2 regions of the Mycobacterium venezuelense genome follow, and region 2 is predicted to be linked to the other one. Evidence: riboswitches for the same ligand, from Rfam matches in the RefSeq annotation. Region 2 holds a riboswitch; the other holds the start of a gene.
What was found. A riboswitch is a leader RNA that binds a small molecule or an ion and turns the genes downstream of it on or off. The one in region 2 is predicted to bind glycine.
Positions count from the first base shown of each region.

Region 1: another riboswitch for glycine. It lies ahead of gcvP (aminomethyl-transferring glycine dehydrogenase); the one in region 2 lies ahead of gcvP (aminomethyl-transferring glycine dehydrogenase).

Region 1 covers NZ_JBONDW010000019.1:754-8,813, forward strand. The annotation lists gene ACRCUN_RS26175 (L-serine ammonia-lyase) at 1-679, opposite strand, end outside; gene glyA (serine hydroxymethyltransferase) at 682-1,950, opposite strand; gene gcvH (glycine cleavage system protein GcvH) at 1,947-2,351, opposite strand; gene gcvT (glycine cleavage system aminomethyltransferase GcvT) at 2,367-3,482, opposite strand; gene gcvP (aminomethyl-transferring glycine dehydrogenase) at 3,479-6,325, opposite strand; glycine riboswitch at 6,473-6,563, opposite strand; gene cycA (D-serine/D-alanine/glycine transporter) at 6,697-8,060, opposite strand, start outside.
Region 2 covers NZ_JBONDW010000018.1:96,883-105,493, reverse strand. The annotation lists gene ACRCUN_RS25875 (thioesterase family protein) at 1-398, shown strand, start outside; gene gcvP (aminomethyl-transferring glycine dehydrogenase) at 421-3,237, opposite strand; glycine riboswitch at 3,406-3,504, opposite strand; gene ACRCUN_RS25865 (MerR family transcriptional regulator) at 3,598-4,218, opposite strand; gene ACRCUN_RS25860 (bifunctional nuclease family protein) at 4,468-4,962, opposite strand; gene ftsR (transcriptional regulator FtsR) at 5,059-5,802, opposite strand; gene garA (glycogen accumulation regulator GarA) at 5,808-6,290, opposite strand; gene gcvH (glycine cleavage system protein GcvH) at 6,476-6,871, opposite strand; gene ACRCUN_RS25840 (DUF881 domain-containing protein) at 6,916-7,662, opposite strand; gene ACRCUN_RS25835 (small basic family protein) at 7,832-8,164, opposite strand; gene ACRCUN_RS25830 (DUF881 domain-containing protein) at 8,194-8,611, opposite strand, start outside.

The DNA.
Region 1 (8,060 bases), on a different contig from region 2:
CACGCGTGATACCGCGACGCTGGCAGGCCGTCATGACGTCGCGGATGTGCAGCAGCCGTTCGCGGATCTCCTGCTGTGGCCGTGTCACCATCTCGTGATTGAGCATCACGGCACTGATCGGCAGGCCGTGCCGGTCGGCCAGGTCGAGCAGTTCGGCGGCCGAGCCGAACGACCATGCGTTGTGCGACGCACTTCGGTTCTGCTCGGGCTCGGATTCGCTGACCACGAATCCGCCGCCCACCGAGAAGTACGTCTCCGACCGCACCTGGTGCCCGCTTCCGTCGCACGCCGTGATGGTCATCCCGTTCGGGTGGCGCGGCAGCACGGTGTGCGGATGCAGCCGGATGTCGTCTTCGGCCAACGCAATCGGCACGCGTCCGCCCAGGTTGATGCGCCTACTGGTGCGCAGTTCCCGCAGGCGACGTTCCATCTCGTCGGTCTCGATCGTCTCCGGCTGGTACCCCTCGAGACCCAGCAGGATCGCCGGCATCGTGCCGTGGCCGCCCCCGGTGGCCGCGAGCGAACCGTACAGATCGACATCGACAGCGGCCACCTCGCCGAGCAGCCCGTCCCTGCTGAGATCCTCGGCGAATCGCGCGGCTGCCCGCATCGGTCCGACGGTGTGCGAGCTCGACGGCCCGATGCCGACCGAGAAGAGCTCGAACACGCTGATGGTCATGCTTACAGTCCTGGGTAGAGCGGGTACTTGTCGGCGAGCGCGCGGACCTGGTCGGCCAGGTCGCTGACGTCGGCGTCCGGTGCCGCGACCAAAGCGCGGACGATAAGGTCGGCGACACGGCCGAAGTCGTCATCGCCGAAGCCGCGGGCCGCCAGTGCGGGCGTGCCGATCCGCAAGCCCGATGTGACCATCGGCGGCCGCGGATCGAACGGCACGGCGTTGCGGTTGACGGTGATACCGATCGCGTCGAGCCGGTCCTCGGCTTGCCGGCCGTCGATCGCCGCGTCCCGCAGATCGACCAGCACGAGGTGCACGTCGGTGCCGCCGGTCAGCACGGTGATGCCGGCCTCTTTTGCATCCGGCTGGCTCAGCCGGTCGGCGAGGATCCGCGCACCGCGCAGGACACGCTGCTGGCGTTGGCCGAACTCCGGCTGCGCGGCCATCTTGAAGCCGACGGCCTTGGCGGCGATGACGTGTTCGAGCGGGCCGCCCTGCTGGCCGGGGAACACCGCCGAGTTGAGCTTCTTGGCCAGCTCGGCCTCGTTGGTGAGGATGATCCCGCCGCGGGGACCGCCGAGTGTCTTGTGGGTCGTCGAGGTGACGACGTGCGCGTGGGGCACCGGGGAGGGGTATAGGCCCGCCGCCACCAAACCGGCGAAGTGGGCCATGTCGACCATGAGGTAGGCGCCGACCTCGTCGGCGATCTCTCGGAAGCGCGCGAAGTCGAGCTGGCGTGGATAGGCCGACCAACCGCCGATGATCAACTGCGGCTTGCATTCCCGCGCGATCCTGGCGACCTCGTCCATGTCGATGAGGTAGTCGGATGGGGAGACTCCGTAGGCCGCGACGTTGTAGAGCTTGCCCGAGAAATTGAGCCGCATGCCGTGGGTGAGGTGGCCGCCGCAGTCCAGTGACAGCCCGAGGATGGTGTCGCCCGGCTTGATCAGCGCATGCATCACGGCCGCGTTGGCCTGTGCGCCCGAATGCGGTTGGACGTTGGCGAACTCGGCGCCGAACAATTCCTTGACGCGGCCGATGGCGAGCCGTTCGATGACGTCGATGTGCTCGCATCCACCGTAGTAGCGGCGCCCCGGATATCCCTCGGCGTACTTGTTGGTGAGCACCGAACCCTGCGCCTGCATCACCGCGAGTGGGGCATGGTTCTCCGAGGCGATCATCTCGAGGCCGACGCGCTGGCGCTGCAGTTCGAGGTCGATCGCTTCAGCGATCTCGGGATCGAATTCGACCAGGGTGTCGTTGAGCACGCTCATGCCGGAACTCCGTTCTTGTCAGCGTATTCGGCGGCGGTGAGAAGCACGGCCGTGTCGGTGGGCGCGACCGCGAACAGCCAGCCCTGGCCGTAGGGATCGGACGTCACCAGGCTCGGGTCGTCGACGGCGGCGGTGTTCACCTCGGTGACCTCACCGCTGACCGGTGGGTAGAGCTCGGACACCGTCTTGGTGGATTCGACCTCGCCGCAGACTTCACCGGCCGTCACGGTCGCACCCACCTCGGGCAGGTCGAGGTACACGAGATCACCGAGGGCCTGCGCGGCGACGGCGGTGATACCGATCCGCACCGGCTCGTCGGGCAGGTCGGCCCCTGGCGCGATGAGCACCCATTCGTGTTCCTCGGTGTAGCTGCGGTCGTCGGGAATCGGGGTGGCAGACATCGGTTTTCCTCTCGGCTAGCGGCGGTAGAAGGGGGATGAGGTGACCTCGAACGGTTCCCGTTTGCCGCGTACGTCGACGGTGAGCGCGGTTCCGGGTTCGGCGAGGCCGACGTCGAGGTAGGCCAGGGCGATCGGGTATCCGAGGGTGGGGGAGAGCGCACCCGAGGTCACCACGCCGACCGGCTCGGCGTTGTCGGCCTGGTGCAGGGAATACCCGGCGCGCGCGGCCCGCCGCCCGGCGCCTTTGAGCCCGACCAGGGTCCGCTTCAGGGGCTGCTCGGAAAGACGTTGCAGCGCATCGCGGCCGACGAAGTCCTTGGTCAACCGCACCACCTTGCCCAGGCCCGCCTCGTACGGGTTGGTCGCCAAGGTCAATTCGTGCCCGTACAGCGCCATGCCGGCTTCCAGGCGCAGGGTGTCGCGGCAGGCCAGGCCGGCCGGGCTCCCATTTATGCCCGCGGTCGCGTCGGCCAAGGCCCGCCACAGCGCCACAGCTTGCTCGGCGGGCACGTACAGTTCGAAACCGTCCTCGCCGGTGTAGCCGGTCCGGGCCAGCAGTACCTCTAGACCAGCCACCTCGGCGGTGGTCACCGCGTAGTACTTGAGCGCGGCAATGGCCTCGGCCTGGTGCTGGGGCGCCAGTGCCTGCACGATCGACGCCGAGGCAGGACCCTGGACCGCGATCAGCGCGGTGTCGCCGGACACATCCGTCACGATGGCCTCGAAACCCATTGTACGCGAAGCAAATTCGTCGGCGACGGTCGGCGCGTTGGCCGCGTTGGCGGCGACCAGGAAATGCTCGAGGGCCAGTCGGTACACCACCAGGTCGTCGATCACGCCGCCGTCGGCGTCGCACATCAGCGAGTACTTGGCACGGCCGACCGCGATCTTGGACAGCTCGCCGACGAGCGCGAAGTCGAGTGCCGCACCGGCCTGCGGACCGCTGATCTCGATCTCGCCCATGTGCGACAGGTCGAACAAACCGGCGGTGCGGCGGACCGCATGGTGCTCGGTGAGTTCGCTGCCGTACTTCAGCGGCATCTGCCAGCCCGCGAAATCGGTGAACGTCGCGCCGAGCTCGCGGTGCTCGCCGAGCAACGGCGACGTGGTGGTTGGTGCGGTACTGGTCATGCGAACACGTCCTCACGGTCGGATACGGCGGGGGCGTCGGTGATCTCGAAGGCTTCCGGTGCCGGGCACGAACACACCAGGTTGCGGTCCCCGTGCACACCGTCGATGCGGCGCACCGGCGGCCAATACTTGTTGCGGCGCAACGCATCGACCGGGTACACCGCGTACTGCCTGTCGTAGGGCAGATCCCAGTCGGGTGCGGTCACGTGTTCGGCGGTGTGTGGTGCCTGTCGCAACGGGCTCTGCTCCAGCGGCCAGACCCCCGAGCCGACCTGGTCGATCTCGCGGCGGATCGCGATCATCGCTTCGATGAACCGGTCCAGTTCGGCGAGGTTCTCCGACTCGGTGGGTTCGACCATGAGTGTGCCGTTCACCGGGAACGACAACGTCGGCGCGTGGAAACCGTAGTCGATCAAGCGCTTTGCGACGTCCTCGGCGGTCACTCCCGTGGTCTTGGTGAGCGCGCGCAGGTCGAGGATGCACTCGTGCGCGACGAGCCCGGCGGGACCGGTGTAGAGCACCGGGTAGTGCTCGGTAAGCGCATCGGCGAGGTAGTTGGCGGCCAGCACCGCGAATTTCGTTGCAGCGGTGAGGCCGTCGGGGCCCATGAGCGCCAGGTAGGCCCAGGTGATCGGAAGAATGCCCGCCGAACCGTAGTTCGCGGCCGAGACGGGTGGCGGTCCATCGTCGGACAGGGGATCGCCCGGCAGGAACGGCGCCAGGTGGGCCCGCACGGCTACCGGGCCGACGCCCGGGCCTCCGCCGCCGTGCGGGATACAGAATGTCTTGTGCAGGTTCAGGTGTGACACGTCGCCACCGAAGCGGCCCGGTTTGGCGAGGCCCACCAGGGCGTTGAGGTTGGCTCCGTCGACATACACCTGGCCGCCCGCCGCGTGGACCAGATCGCACACCGTCGTGATGTCGTTCTCGTACACGCCGTGGGTGGACGGGTAGGTGAGCATGATGGCGCCGACCGAGCCGTCATGGGCGGTGAGTTTGGCCCGCAGGTCGGCGATGTCGATGTTGCCGTTGGCCGCCGTCCCGACGACCACCACCCGCATGCCGGCGAGTACCGCCGACGCGGCGTTGGTGCCGTGTGCGGATTGGGGGATCAGGCAGACATCGCGGTGGGATTCGCCGCGCGAGCAGTGATAGGCCTTGATGGCCAGCAGCCCGGCCAGCTCGCCCTGGGATCCGGCATTGGGCTGCAGCGAAACCCGGTCATAACCGGTGATTTCGGCGAGCCAGCACTCCAGGTCGGCGATCAGCGCCAGGTATCCCTCGGTCTGCCCGGCCGGTGCGTATGGGTGGATACCGGCGAATCCGGGCCAGCTGATCGGCTCCATCTCGACGGCCGAGTTGAGCTTCATCGTGCACGAACCGAGCGGAATCATGCTGCGGTCGAGAGCGAGATCCTTGTCGGAGAGTTCGCGCAGGAAGCGCAGCATCGCCGTCTCCGACCGGTGCTCGTGGAACACCGGGTGGTCGAGGTAGGTCGAGGTGCGCACGAGTTCCGTTGGAAATCCGGTGGTTACGGCGGGCTGGCGGGTTGCGTCGAACACCGCGAGCACCCGGGTCACGATGTCGTCGGTCGTTCGTTCGTCGCACGCGATGCCTACATGGTCGGCGTCGACGAGCCTGAGGTTGATGCCGTCGGCCTCGGCGGCGGCGACGAATCGTTGTGCCGCGCCGGGGGTGTGCGCCAGAACCGTGTCGAAGAACCGCTCATGGACGACGTGGTGCCCGGCCGCGCGCAGACCGGACGCGATGGCGCCGGCGTGCCGGTGGACGCGAGTCGCGATGGCGCGCAGGCCGTCGGGGCCGTGATAGGCCGCGTACATCGCGGCGACGTTGGCCAGCAGTGCCTGTGCCGTGCAGATGTTGCTGGTGGCCTTGTCGCGGCGGATGTGCTGCTCGCGGGTCTGCAGCGCCAGACGATAAGCTGCGGCGCCCGACCTGTCCAGGGAAACCCCGACCAGGCGGCCGGGCAGCATGCGTTCGAGCCCGGCGCGCACCGACAGGTAACCGGCGTGCGGACCGCCGAAGAACAGGGGCACGCCGAACCGCTGTGCCGACCCGACGGCGATGTCGGCGCCCAGCTCACCGGGGGCGCGCAGCAGCGTCAGCGAAAGCAGATCGGCGGCAACGGTTGTCAGCATTCCGCGGGCGGCGGCGTCAGCGATCAGCTCCGCCAGGTCGCGCACCACGCCGCTGGCCCCCGGGGCCTGCAGCACCACACCGAACGCGTCACCTTCGGGTAGGCCGTCCGACAGTTCGACGACGTCGACGTCGATGCCCACCGCTCGGGCCCGGCCGCGCACGAGGGCGATCGTCTGCGGCAGGCACTCGGCATCGAGGATGACGCGGCTGGACTTCGTCTTGTTGGCGCGCCGCATGAGCAGCACCGCTTCCATCGCCGCGGTGGCCTCGTCGAGCAGGGATGCGCCTGCGATCGGCAGTGCGGTGAGGTCCTGGATCATCGTCTGGAACGTCAGCAGCGCCTCGAGCCGGCCCTGGGAGATCTCCGGCTGATACGGCGTGTATGCGGTGTACCAGGCCGGCGATTCGAGCATGTTGCGGCGCAGGACGGCCGGTGTGACGGTGTCGTAGTAGCCCAGGCCGATCATCTGCACGTGGGGCTGATTGCGTTCGGACAGCGCACGCAGGTCGCTCAGCACGCGGTCCTCATCGCGGGCGGCCGGCAAATCGAGCGGTTCGGTGATGCGGATCTGGTCGGGCACCGCGGCATCGATGAGCTGATCGAGATCGCGGTAGCCCAGGCTGCGCAGCATGTGAGCTGTTTCGTCGGCGTCGGGGCCGATGTGGCGCGCGGGGAAGTTCACGAGGTGACTCCGGTTTCGGTAGCGTCCGGGGATACCGGACGTCAACTGGGACACCTCCCCGCTCTGTCCTGAAACCTGAGAGTCTGGGCGCTGTTGCGCTGTACACCTTCGGTAAGTGCCGAAATGGGCACTGTTCTCCAGAGTTGCCTCGACGCAGCGGTATTGAGCCTGAGAGATTCCCGGGGAGGAAGTTGCTCCTACGGCGCCTCCTGACGGAGGATTCTCCCGCTGCGGGTCAACGGCGTATTGAGTTGTTCACCACACCTTACATGATCGATGCGAACATGCAAAACGTTGGCGTGCAACGTTTTTCGATCACGCAGGATGGAGCGGCGTCCCGCCGTGGGGACGCCGCTCCGACGCTGGTGCGATCAGTCCCGTTCTGCCGCTTCGAGATCGGCACGGAATTTGGCTTCACGGGCCAGGTGCCCCGGACGTCGCCGCAGCACCGCCCAGGCGACGCCGAGCACGATGAACCAGATCGGCGTGACCAACAGTGCCTGCAGCGTGTCCTGCTTCTGGGTGAAGGCCCAGACCAGGAACACGAAGAAGGCCAGCACGACGTAACACATCACGATGCCGCCGGGCATCTTGAACTTCGACGCCTCGTGCAGTGCGGGCCTGCGCTTGCGGTAGGTCAAATAGCTGATGAGGATGATCGACCAGACGAACATGAAGCACAGCGACGAAATGGTCGTCACGATCGTGAATGCCTCGATGATCGAGTCGCCGACCACCACCATCACGACGCCCGACAGCAGGAACACCCCGGACAGGAACAACGCGTTGGCCGGCACCCGCCGTGACGTCAGCTTGCCGAACCGGCTGGGTGCGTCACCTTCCTGGGCCAGCCCGTACACCATCCGGGAGGTTGAGTAGATGCCCGAGTTGGCCGACGACGCTGCCGAGGTCAGCACGACGAAGTTGACCACCGATGCCGCGATGCCGAGCCCGGCGAGGCTGAACATCGCCACGAATGGGCTGTTGTCCGGGCTGATTTCGCGCCACGGCGTCACCGAGATGATCACCGCGAGCGCGGCGACGTAGAACAGCATCACGCGAACCGGGATCGAGTTGATGGCCTTCGGCAGGTTGCGTTCGGGGTTCTTGGCTTCGGCCGCCGTCGTACCCACCAGTTCGATACCGACGAATGCGAATGTCGCGATCTGGAATCCGGCGACGAATCCCATCGGACCGGTTGGGAAGAAGCCGCCGTCATTCCACAGGTTGGCAAAGCTCGCCACCGCGCCGTTGGGCGCCTCGAAGTGGCGGGCCACCATGACGAGCCCGATGACGATGAGTGCGACGATCGCGACGATCTTGATGAGTGCGAACCAGAACTCGGTTTCACCGAACGCGCGCACCGTGGGCAGGTTCAGCCCGATCAGCACGCCGACTGTGACCAGCGCTGGTATCCACAGCGGCAGGTCGCCCCACCAGTAGCTCACGTAACCGGAGATCGCGACGACGTCGGCCACACCGGTGACGATCCAGCAGAACCAGTACGTCCAGCCCGTGAAGAAGCCGGCCCACGGCCCCAGCAGATCGGCCGCGAAGTCGGCGAACGACTTGTAATGCAGGTTGGACAACAACAGCTCGCCCATGGCCCGCATCACGAAGAACAACATGAAGCCGATGATCATGTAGACGAAGATCACCGACGGGCCGGCGAGCGAGATCGTCTTGCCCGAGCCCATGAACAGGCCGGTGCCGATGGCGCCGCCGATGGCGATGA
Region 2 (8,611 bases):
GCGGGCCGGCAGGAACTCTGGGTGGTACGTCGGCGGAATGGGAACAGGACCGCGCACCGAAGTTCGCCTGGGTTCGCGAGATACGCCCGCTGATCGCCGGCCATGACATGACCCCGTTCACCCGGCTCGCGCTGGCCGGTGATGTCACTAGCGCCCTGACCCATTGGGGCACAGGCGGTTTGCGCTACATCAACGCCGACTTCACGGTAACGCTGAGCCGGCTACCCGATGGGGACTACATCGGTCTGGCGGCCGACAGTCATCACAGTGACGCCGGTGTCGCGTCCGGGGCCGCGACGCTGTACGACCGGCACGGGCCGCTCGGCAGCAGCATCGCCGTCGCACTCGCGCAGCCCGCGGACGCGTTTCGGCCGCCCCGGCACATCGGCCTGAGATGAGCCTGGGGCGCCGACCCAGCCGCTACGCGAACGCCTCGACGGGCGGGCACGAGCACACGAGATTGCGGTCGCCGTAGGCTCCGTCGATGCGCCGGACCGGTGGCCACACCTTCGGCCGGACGCCCTTGCCAAGCGGGTAGGCGGCCTGCTCGCGGGTGTAGGGATGATTCCATTCGGTCACCAGTAGGCATTCGGCCGTGTGCGGGGCGTTGCGCAGCGGGTTGTCCTCGGACGTCCATTCGCCGGAACCGACGCGGTCGATCTCGGCGCGGATCGCGATCATCGCGTCACAGAATGCGTCGACCTCGGCCAGGCTCTCGCTTTCGGTCGGCTCCACCATGAGCGTTCCTGCGACCGGGAAGCTCATGGTCGGAGCGTGGAACCCGTAGTCGGCCAAGCGCTTTGCCACGTCGTCGACCGTCACGCCGGTGGTCTTGGTAATGGCTCGCAAATCCAGGATGCACTCGTGGGCGACCATGCCGTTCTCGCCGGTGTAGAGCACCGGGTAGTACTCGTCGAGGCGGCGAGCGACGTAGTTGGCCGACGCGATGGCGGTCAGCGATGCCGCGCGCAACCCGTCGGCACCCATCATCCGGATGTAGGCCCAAGTGATCGGCAGGATCGAGGCCGATCCGTACGGTGCCGAGGAGACTGTGTGCTCATCGGGCAACTCGTCGGCCAGCGGGTGGCCCGGCAGGAAGGGCGCCAGGTGCGACCGCACCGCGACCGGACCCACCCCCGGCCCGCCACCGCCGTGCGGAATGCAGAACGTCTTGTGCAGGTTCAGATGACTGACGTCACCGCCGAAGCGGCCCGGACGGGCAAGCCCGACGAGCGCGTTCAAGTTCGCCCCGTCGACGTAGACCTGGCCGCCCGCGTCGTGCACCGCCGCACAGATCTCGGCGACGTCGTGTTCGTACACGCCGTGCGTCGACGGATAGGTGATCATCAGTGCCGCAATGCGATCCGCGTGCTCGGCCACCTTGGCGCGCAGATCGTCGAGGTCGACGTCGCCGTTCGAGCGGCACGCCACGACGACAACGCGCATACCGGCAAGCGCGGCCGAGGCCGCATTGGTGCCGTGCGCACTCGACGGGATCAGGCAGAGGTCTCGGGCATGGTCGCCGCGGGCATCGTGGTAGGCCTTGATGGCCAACAGCCCGGCGTACTCCCCCTGCGAACCGGCGTTGGGCTGCAGCGACACCTCGTCGTAGCCGGTGATCCCACTCAGCCAGGTCTGCAGGTCGGCGATCAACTTGCGCAGGCCCGGATTGTCGGATGCCGGCGCGAACGGGTGCTGGCGAGCGAACTCGGGCCAGGTGATGGGCTCCATCTCGGCTGCGGCGTTGAGCTTCATGGTGCACGAGCCGAGCGGAATCATGCTGCGGTCCAAGGCGATGTCCTTGTCCGCCAGCGACCGCAGATAACGCATCATCTCGGTTTCGGTGCGGTAGCGGGTGAACGCCGGATGGGTCAGGAAGTCCGAGGTCCGCGTGACGATCCCGGCGCAGCGCGGTTCGGCGGCGCTGACCCCGAACGCGTCGAGCACCGCGGCGACGTGGTCATCGGTGGTGGCTTCGTCGCACGACACCGAGACGTGGTCGGCGTCGACGCGCCACAGGTTGATGCCCCTGGCCTTGGCGGCCGCGATCACCTCGTCCGCGCGTCCGGGAACCTTCGCCAGGACGGTGTCGAAGTACTTGTCGTGCACGAGTGCATCGCCGAGTGCCGCCGCGATCGCCTCGGCATGACCGTGGACTCGGCGCGCGATGGCCGTGAGCCCCTCCGCACCGTGGTAGCTGGCATACATCGCGGCCATCACGGCGAGCAGCACCTGGGCGGTGCAGATATTGCTGGTCGCCTTGTCGCGGCGGATGTGCTGTTCGCGGGTCTGCAGTGCCAATCTGTACGCCGCCGCCCCATCCGCATCGACGGACACACCGACCAGGCGACCGGGCAACTGACGGGCATGCTTGGCGTGCACGGCCAGGTAGCCGGCATGCGGGCCGCCGAAACCCATTGGCACACCGAATCGTTGGCTCGTACCGAACGCGACGTCGGCACCGATCTCGCCCGGCGGGGTGACCACGGTCAGTGCCAGCAGGTCAGCACCGACCGCGACCAGGGCGCCGCGCTCGTGCGCTGCGCTGATCAGTCCCGACCAGTCGTCCACACGTCCGCTCGCGCCCGGCAATTGCACGATCACGCCGAAGAATTCGCCTTCGGGCAGTCCGTCGCGGAGGTCAGCGGTGACGATCTCGATGCCGAGCGGTTGTGCCCGAGTGGCCAGCACCGCCGCCGTCTGTGCGTAGACATCAACGTCGACGGCGAGCCGGTTGGCCGGCCCCTTCACCGCGCGGTGCATCAGCGTCATGGCCTCCGCCGCGGCGGTGCCCTCGTCGAGCATCGAGGCGTTCGCCACCTCGAGACCGGTCAGATCCGAGACCATGGTCTGGAAGTTGAGCAGAGCCTCCAGCCGGCCCTGGCTGATCTCCGGCTGGTACGGGGTGTAGGCGGTGTACCAGGCCGGGTTCTCGAGGATGTTGCGGCGCAACACCGGCGGCGTCAGGGTGTCGAAGTAGCCCTGGCCGATCATCGACACCGCGACGGTGTTGGAGTCTGCATGCGCACGCAGCTCGGCGAGCGCCTGCTCCTCGGTGGCCGCGGCGGGCAGCTGGGCGAGCCCGGGTGCGCGGCCATCGCCGTCGAGGCTGTCGAGGATGCCCGCGGGTAACGCCTTGCCGGCCAGCTCGTCGAGTGAGCTGACACCGATCACGTCGAGCATGGTGGCGACGGCGGAGGCGTCCGGACCGATGTGACGGTCGACAAAACGCGGCAGATGCTGGTCGGACAAGGTCTCTCCCCTGATCGAGGCGTAGACGTACGAGACGTACTACCGTCCCTCTCCCTCTGTCGTCGACCCGCACGGGCGCCTGAGAGATTCGGCCCGGCGTGGGCCTTTCCCCATGGGCGGGCGCCGCAACGGCACCGCTTTCCAGAGGCATCGGGGCCTGGCGCGGTCCTGGGTGCCTGAGAGGTTGACGGAGAGGTGTTGCTCCTTCGGCGTCCGTGACTGGCGATCACGGAACTCTCCCGCACAAGGGCGATGCGCTGCTGATTCTACCGGTCGGCCCGGCCGAAGCGGCAAGCGTCGGCCACAACGCCGGAAGGCGTTACCGCTCAGAGAATTTGCGGGAGTTCAGCCGATCTTGCGATCGCGGCTCTTGCGCCGCGAAGCCAGCTCATCCTCGGGGGCGGCGATCGACTCGCCGCCGTCGGCCCGCTCGCCGGGGAAGTCGGCGATGGCGCCGGTCAACTCACGCATGGCACCCGACACCGCGATGCCGAACACACCCTGGCCACCCTGCAGCAGGTCGACGACCTCTTCTGCCGACGTGCATTCGTAGACGGTGGTGCCGTCGGAGAACAAGGTGATGTTCGCGAGGTCCTGGACACCGCGCTGGCGCAGGTGGTCCACCGCCACGCGGATGTTGTGCAGAGAAATTCCGGTGTCCAGCAGTCGCTTGACGATCTTGAGGACCAGGATGTCCTTGAAGGAATAGAGCCGCTGACTACCCGATCCGGCGGCGCCGCGGATGGAGGGCACCACGAGCGAGGTCCGTGCCCAGTAGTCCAACTGCCGGTAGGTGATACCTGCGATCTGGCACGCGCTCGGGCCGCGGTAGCCGACAAGCTCGTCGGGAACGGAATCGTCGGGGAACAACCCGGCTTGAACAGGTTCGCTGGACACCCTGACGGGCGGCTCGGCCCCACTTCCGGTGGTGAGATCCAGCTCTTCCTGCCGTGGCGTGTCACCCACTGTGAATCCTCTCGCCGTTCGAACTCGCCCGCGGTCTACCGCAACGACCTGCACTGCGGCGGTTTGCTACAAGCCCGAGTGTGTCGAGCATACGCTTCCCGTCGAGCCATGACTGCTCGCTGCAACCAAAGTATGGCTGCCGGAATCCCCGTTGAAAGACTCCCGCGCCGCGTGTCGACACCGATGAGGCCAGTTGAGACGTATCCGTGACCTCAACCGGCACAGCCGGGGCCGCAGCGCGGGCCGGGCTCATGTCGCCTTGAAATCGTCGGGTGACACGCTGTCGAGGAACTCCTTGAACTTCTCCACCTCGTCCTCGCGGACGGTGCCTGCCGCTTCCTCGTCGTTCTCGTCGGGGATCAGCAGCCCAGCCTCGGCCAGCACCGCCTCCTCCACGTAGATCGGCACGCCGACGCGCAGGGCGATCGCCACCGAGTCCGACGGCCGCGCCGACACCTTGATGTCGCGGTCGAAGATCAGGTCGGCGTAGAACGTGCCTTCCTGCAGGTCGACGATGCGCACCTCTTTGAGCGAATGCCCCAGCGCGGCAATGAGATCTCGGATCAGATCGTGCGTCAGCGGCCGGGCCGGCTCGACACCCTGCTGTTCCAGCGCGATGGCGGCGGCCTCCGACTGCCCGATCCAAATCGGCAGGTAACGGTCACCATTGGATTCGCGGAGCAGCAGCACCGGCTGGTTTTGCGGCTGCTCCACGCGAATGCCGACAACCCGAACCTCAGCCATCTGTGCCTACCCTCCGCACCGCTGTGCTGTTTCGTCCGTGATTCATCCGAAGCGGACCTGACCTTGACGAAGTAGCCGTCAAAACGAGTCTAATCCTCAGCGATCCAGAACGTCGCGTACGGCCGACTTGATCAGTGACGTGTGCAGCGTGATCGCGAGCGCCGCCACTTCGCGAGCCAGATCGTCGGCCCGGTCCCTGGCGCCTGCCTTACCCGCCTTGACCACCGGACCGGCGATCTGGGCGATGAGATCCGACTGCCGATCGGCGGCCGAGCGGAAGGCCCGTAGATGCCTGGGCTCGACCCCGTAGTCGGCCAGTGCCCTGGCGCACTGGGCGATCACGACCGAATGCTCGTCGAACAAACCGGCCGGCCCGGTGGTGATGACGCCGTTCTTGACGAGAGCGCCCAACAGCTCCTCGTCGATCCCCGACCGCGCCAGCAGATCCTCCCGCGACAGGCGCACCTGCGTCGGCGACACCGCCGAAACGCCCGGCGTGCCGTCGTCGTCGGTCTCGCCGGCCACCTGAACCAAACGCGGTACGCCGTAAGTGGATCCGGGCTGCGGCAGCTCACCGTCCGGTTGAGCGTCCAGCTGCGCCTTGATCACCTTCAGCGGCAGGTACTGGTCACGCTGCGCGGTCAGGATGAAGCGCAGCCGGGCACAGTCATAGGCGGTGAACCGCCGGTAACCCGACGCCGTGCGCTCCGGCGTGACCAGTCCCTCGGCCTCAAGGAACCGGATCTTGGAGATGGTCACATCCGGAAAGTCGCCTCGCAGCAGGTCCAATACCGCGCCGATCGACATCCCGGCCAGTGCAGGTCTGTCGGGGGCAGTCATTTCGGCTACGCGGTCGAGCCGCTGTCGTCGTCGGACTTCGGCCCGGTCAGGAACACCAGGCGGAACTTGCCGATCTGCACCTCGTCGCCGTTGGCCAGCACCGCCGAATCGACCGGCTCGCGGTTGACGTAGGTGCCGTTGAGGCTGCCCACATCGACCACCTGGAATTCACCGCTCTCCAGCCGGAACTCCGCGTGGCGGCGGCTCACGGTGACGTCGTCGAGGAAGATATCGCTGTCCGGGTGCCGCCCGGCCGACGTGGTCGGCTGGTCGAGAAGGAAACGCGACCCCGCATTCGGTCCGCGCTTGACGACAAGCAAAGCCGACCCCGACGGCAGGCCCTCGACGCCGGAAACAGCGCCTTCGGTTCCCGCCGCGGCGGGGGCATCAAGTTCGTTCAGGAAGTCCGCACGGAAGACCGATGTGGTCTCAACCGTCACATCTTCCGACGTCTGATCAGCCCCCAGATTGCTGTCTTTGTCCGTCACCCGCTGCTCCTCACTGGCTGCTGTGGCGTTGCCCGGCGGGGCCCAGCCCTCGTCGGTCTCACGTCGACCGTACCGCGCAACAGGCGTCGCTGTATCCACCACCGCCGGATCCGATGGGGTAGATATCTGCGCGCCGGGCATGGTCGATCCGGTCATCGAACCGGCTCCGAAACCCTAACAATTCCTCATTCGGTCACGACCGCGCGGTAGCCGTCCGCGTCCAGCAAACCGGATAGGGCGTCGTCGGCGGTACCCTCCTCGAGCCGAAGATCGACCAGCCAGCCCTCGCCATACGGATCCGAGTTGACCAGCTGCGGGCTGCCGTCCAGATCCCCGTTGACCGCAACAACTTTCGCGGTGACCGGGGCGTAGAGGTCCGACACCGACTTGGTGGACTCCACCTCGCCGAACGCGTCGCCCGCCGACAGATCGGCACCCACGTCGGGCAATTGCACGAACACCACATCGCCCAGCGCCGACTGGGCGTAATCGGTGATACCGACGCGGACCGTGTCGTCGCCGGTACGCAACACCCACTCGTGTTCGGAGGTGTAGTACAGGTCGGCTGGAATCTCGCTCACGACGCTCCTTGCGGGTCAGGGTCGGTGGTCAGATTAACGGGCAATCACTTGACGGGCTGAGCGTATTGGCGCGGTTTCGGTTGCCGCAAGGCGGTGACGTCGACACGCTCGGCCTGTTGTACCACCATCGTGCCGCCCACTCGCTTGACGCTGTCCATCGCCCCGCCGGGTATGTTCATCGCCGCTGCGAGCGTGGGCGGATCGCCAATGGCAAGAACCGAATACGGCGGGCGCAGCGGCACATTGTCGACCGTGAGCTCGCCGGGTGCGCCGACGATCCAGGTGTCGACCCCGACGCGCACCGCCGTTTGCTGATCACGGATTTCGATCGCCTCGGCGCCTGCGGCCCGCAGTTCGTTGATGACGTCGAGCATGATCTCGGCCGCCACGCCGGGCCCGTTGTCTTCTATGGTCAGCGTCACACCTGGACCGGTCGCCGCGACGGTACCGATCTGGATGGACAACGCCGCCAACCTGTCCTGGGCGTTCTGGATGGCTGCCTGGTCGCTGCTGCCGGATGCCTGTAACTGCTGCAAGGTGCGCTGCAAATCGGCCACCTCGGTGTTCAGCGACGCCTCACGCTGCTGCAGCGAATCCAACAGGACCAGCAGATCGGCCGGACGAGCGGTCTCCAGCGAGTCACCGGATTCGTTCTGCCGCACCTGAGTGACGATCGCCACACCGAGCAGCACGCACAACAACACCCCCAACGCCCCGAATACCAGCTGCGAGCGCGTGCGCCGAACGATGCGCAGATTCCGGAACCGCCGCGGCGACACGTCGTCGGGCATCTCGTGACGGCCGTGATGCTCTGCCGGCCCGCCGGCGTGATGCTCTGCCGGCCCGCCGGCGTGATGCTCTGCCGGCCCGCCGGCGTGATGCTCCGCCGGCCCGCCGGCGTGATGCTCCGCCGGCCGCTCGGCGGAACCACCGGTCTGATCTGGATCGGATTCGCTCATGTCATGCGCCGAAGAGCCTGCGCCGCAACGCGGCGGCGTTTCCGAAGATGCGGATGCCGAGCACCACGATGATCGCGGTCGACAGCTGCGTACCCACCCCGAGCTGGTCCCCCACATACACGATCAGCGCAGCCACCAATACGTTGAACACGAACGACACCACGAAAACCTTAGAGTCGAAAATCCGCTCCAGATAGGCACGCAGGCCGCCGAACACCGCGTCCAGCGCGGCCACCACGGCGATCGGCAGATACGGCTCGACGAACTCCGGCACGCTGGGGTGAAACACCAGACCCAGCACGATTCCGACGACAAGTGCGGCGATCCCGATCATCTAGCCGATCAATCCTGTGCTACCCACTGCTATCCAATCTGCTTGGCGAAGTTGACATCCCGTACCGCGACCGCAGGCACATCGAGACCGTCCCCGGCGGTCACGTTCACCCCGACCCCGTACGAGGTCTCGAGCAGTCGCAGGCGTTGTAGCGCTGGGCTGCGATCGAACGCATCCGACATCCCGTTCGGTGGGCCGATGGCCACGATGGCATAAGGACTCGTGATCGGTTGATTGTCGACCAGAATCCCTCCGCCGGCCTGGCGAATGGTGACTCCGGCGCCCACCCGCACGCCGCCCACCGAGATCGCCTCGGCACCGCTCGCCCACAGCGAATTGACCACCAGCTGCAGGTCCCGGTCGAGAATGACCTGCTGGCTGCCGGCAACGCGCTGTTTCGACACGTCACTGAGATCCTTGGAGACACCGGGATCCGTCACCGTCACG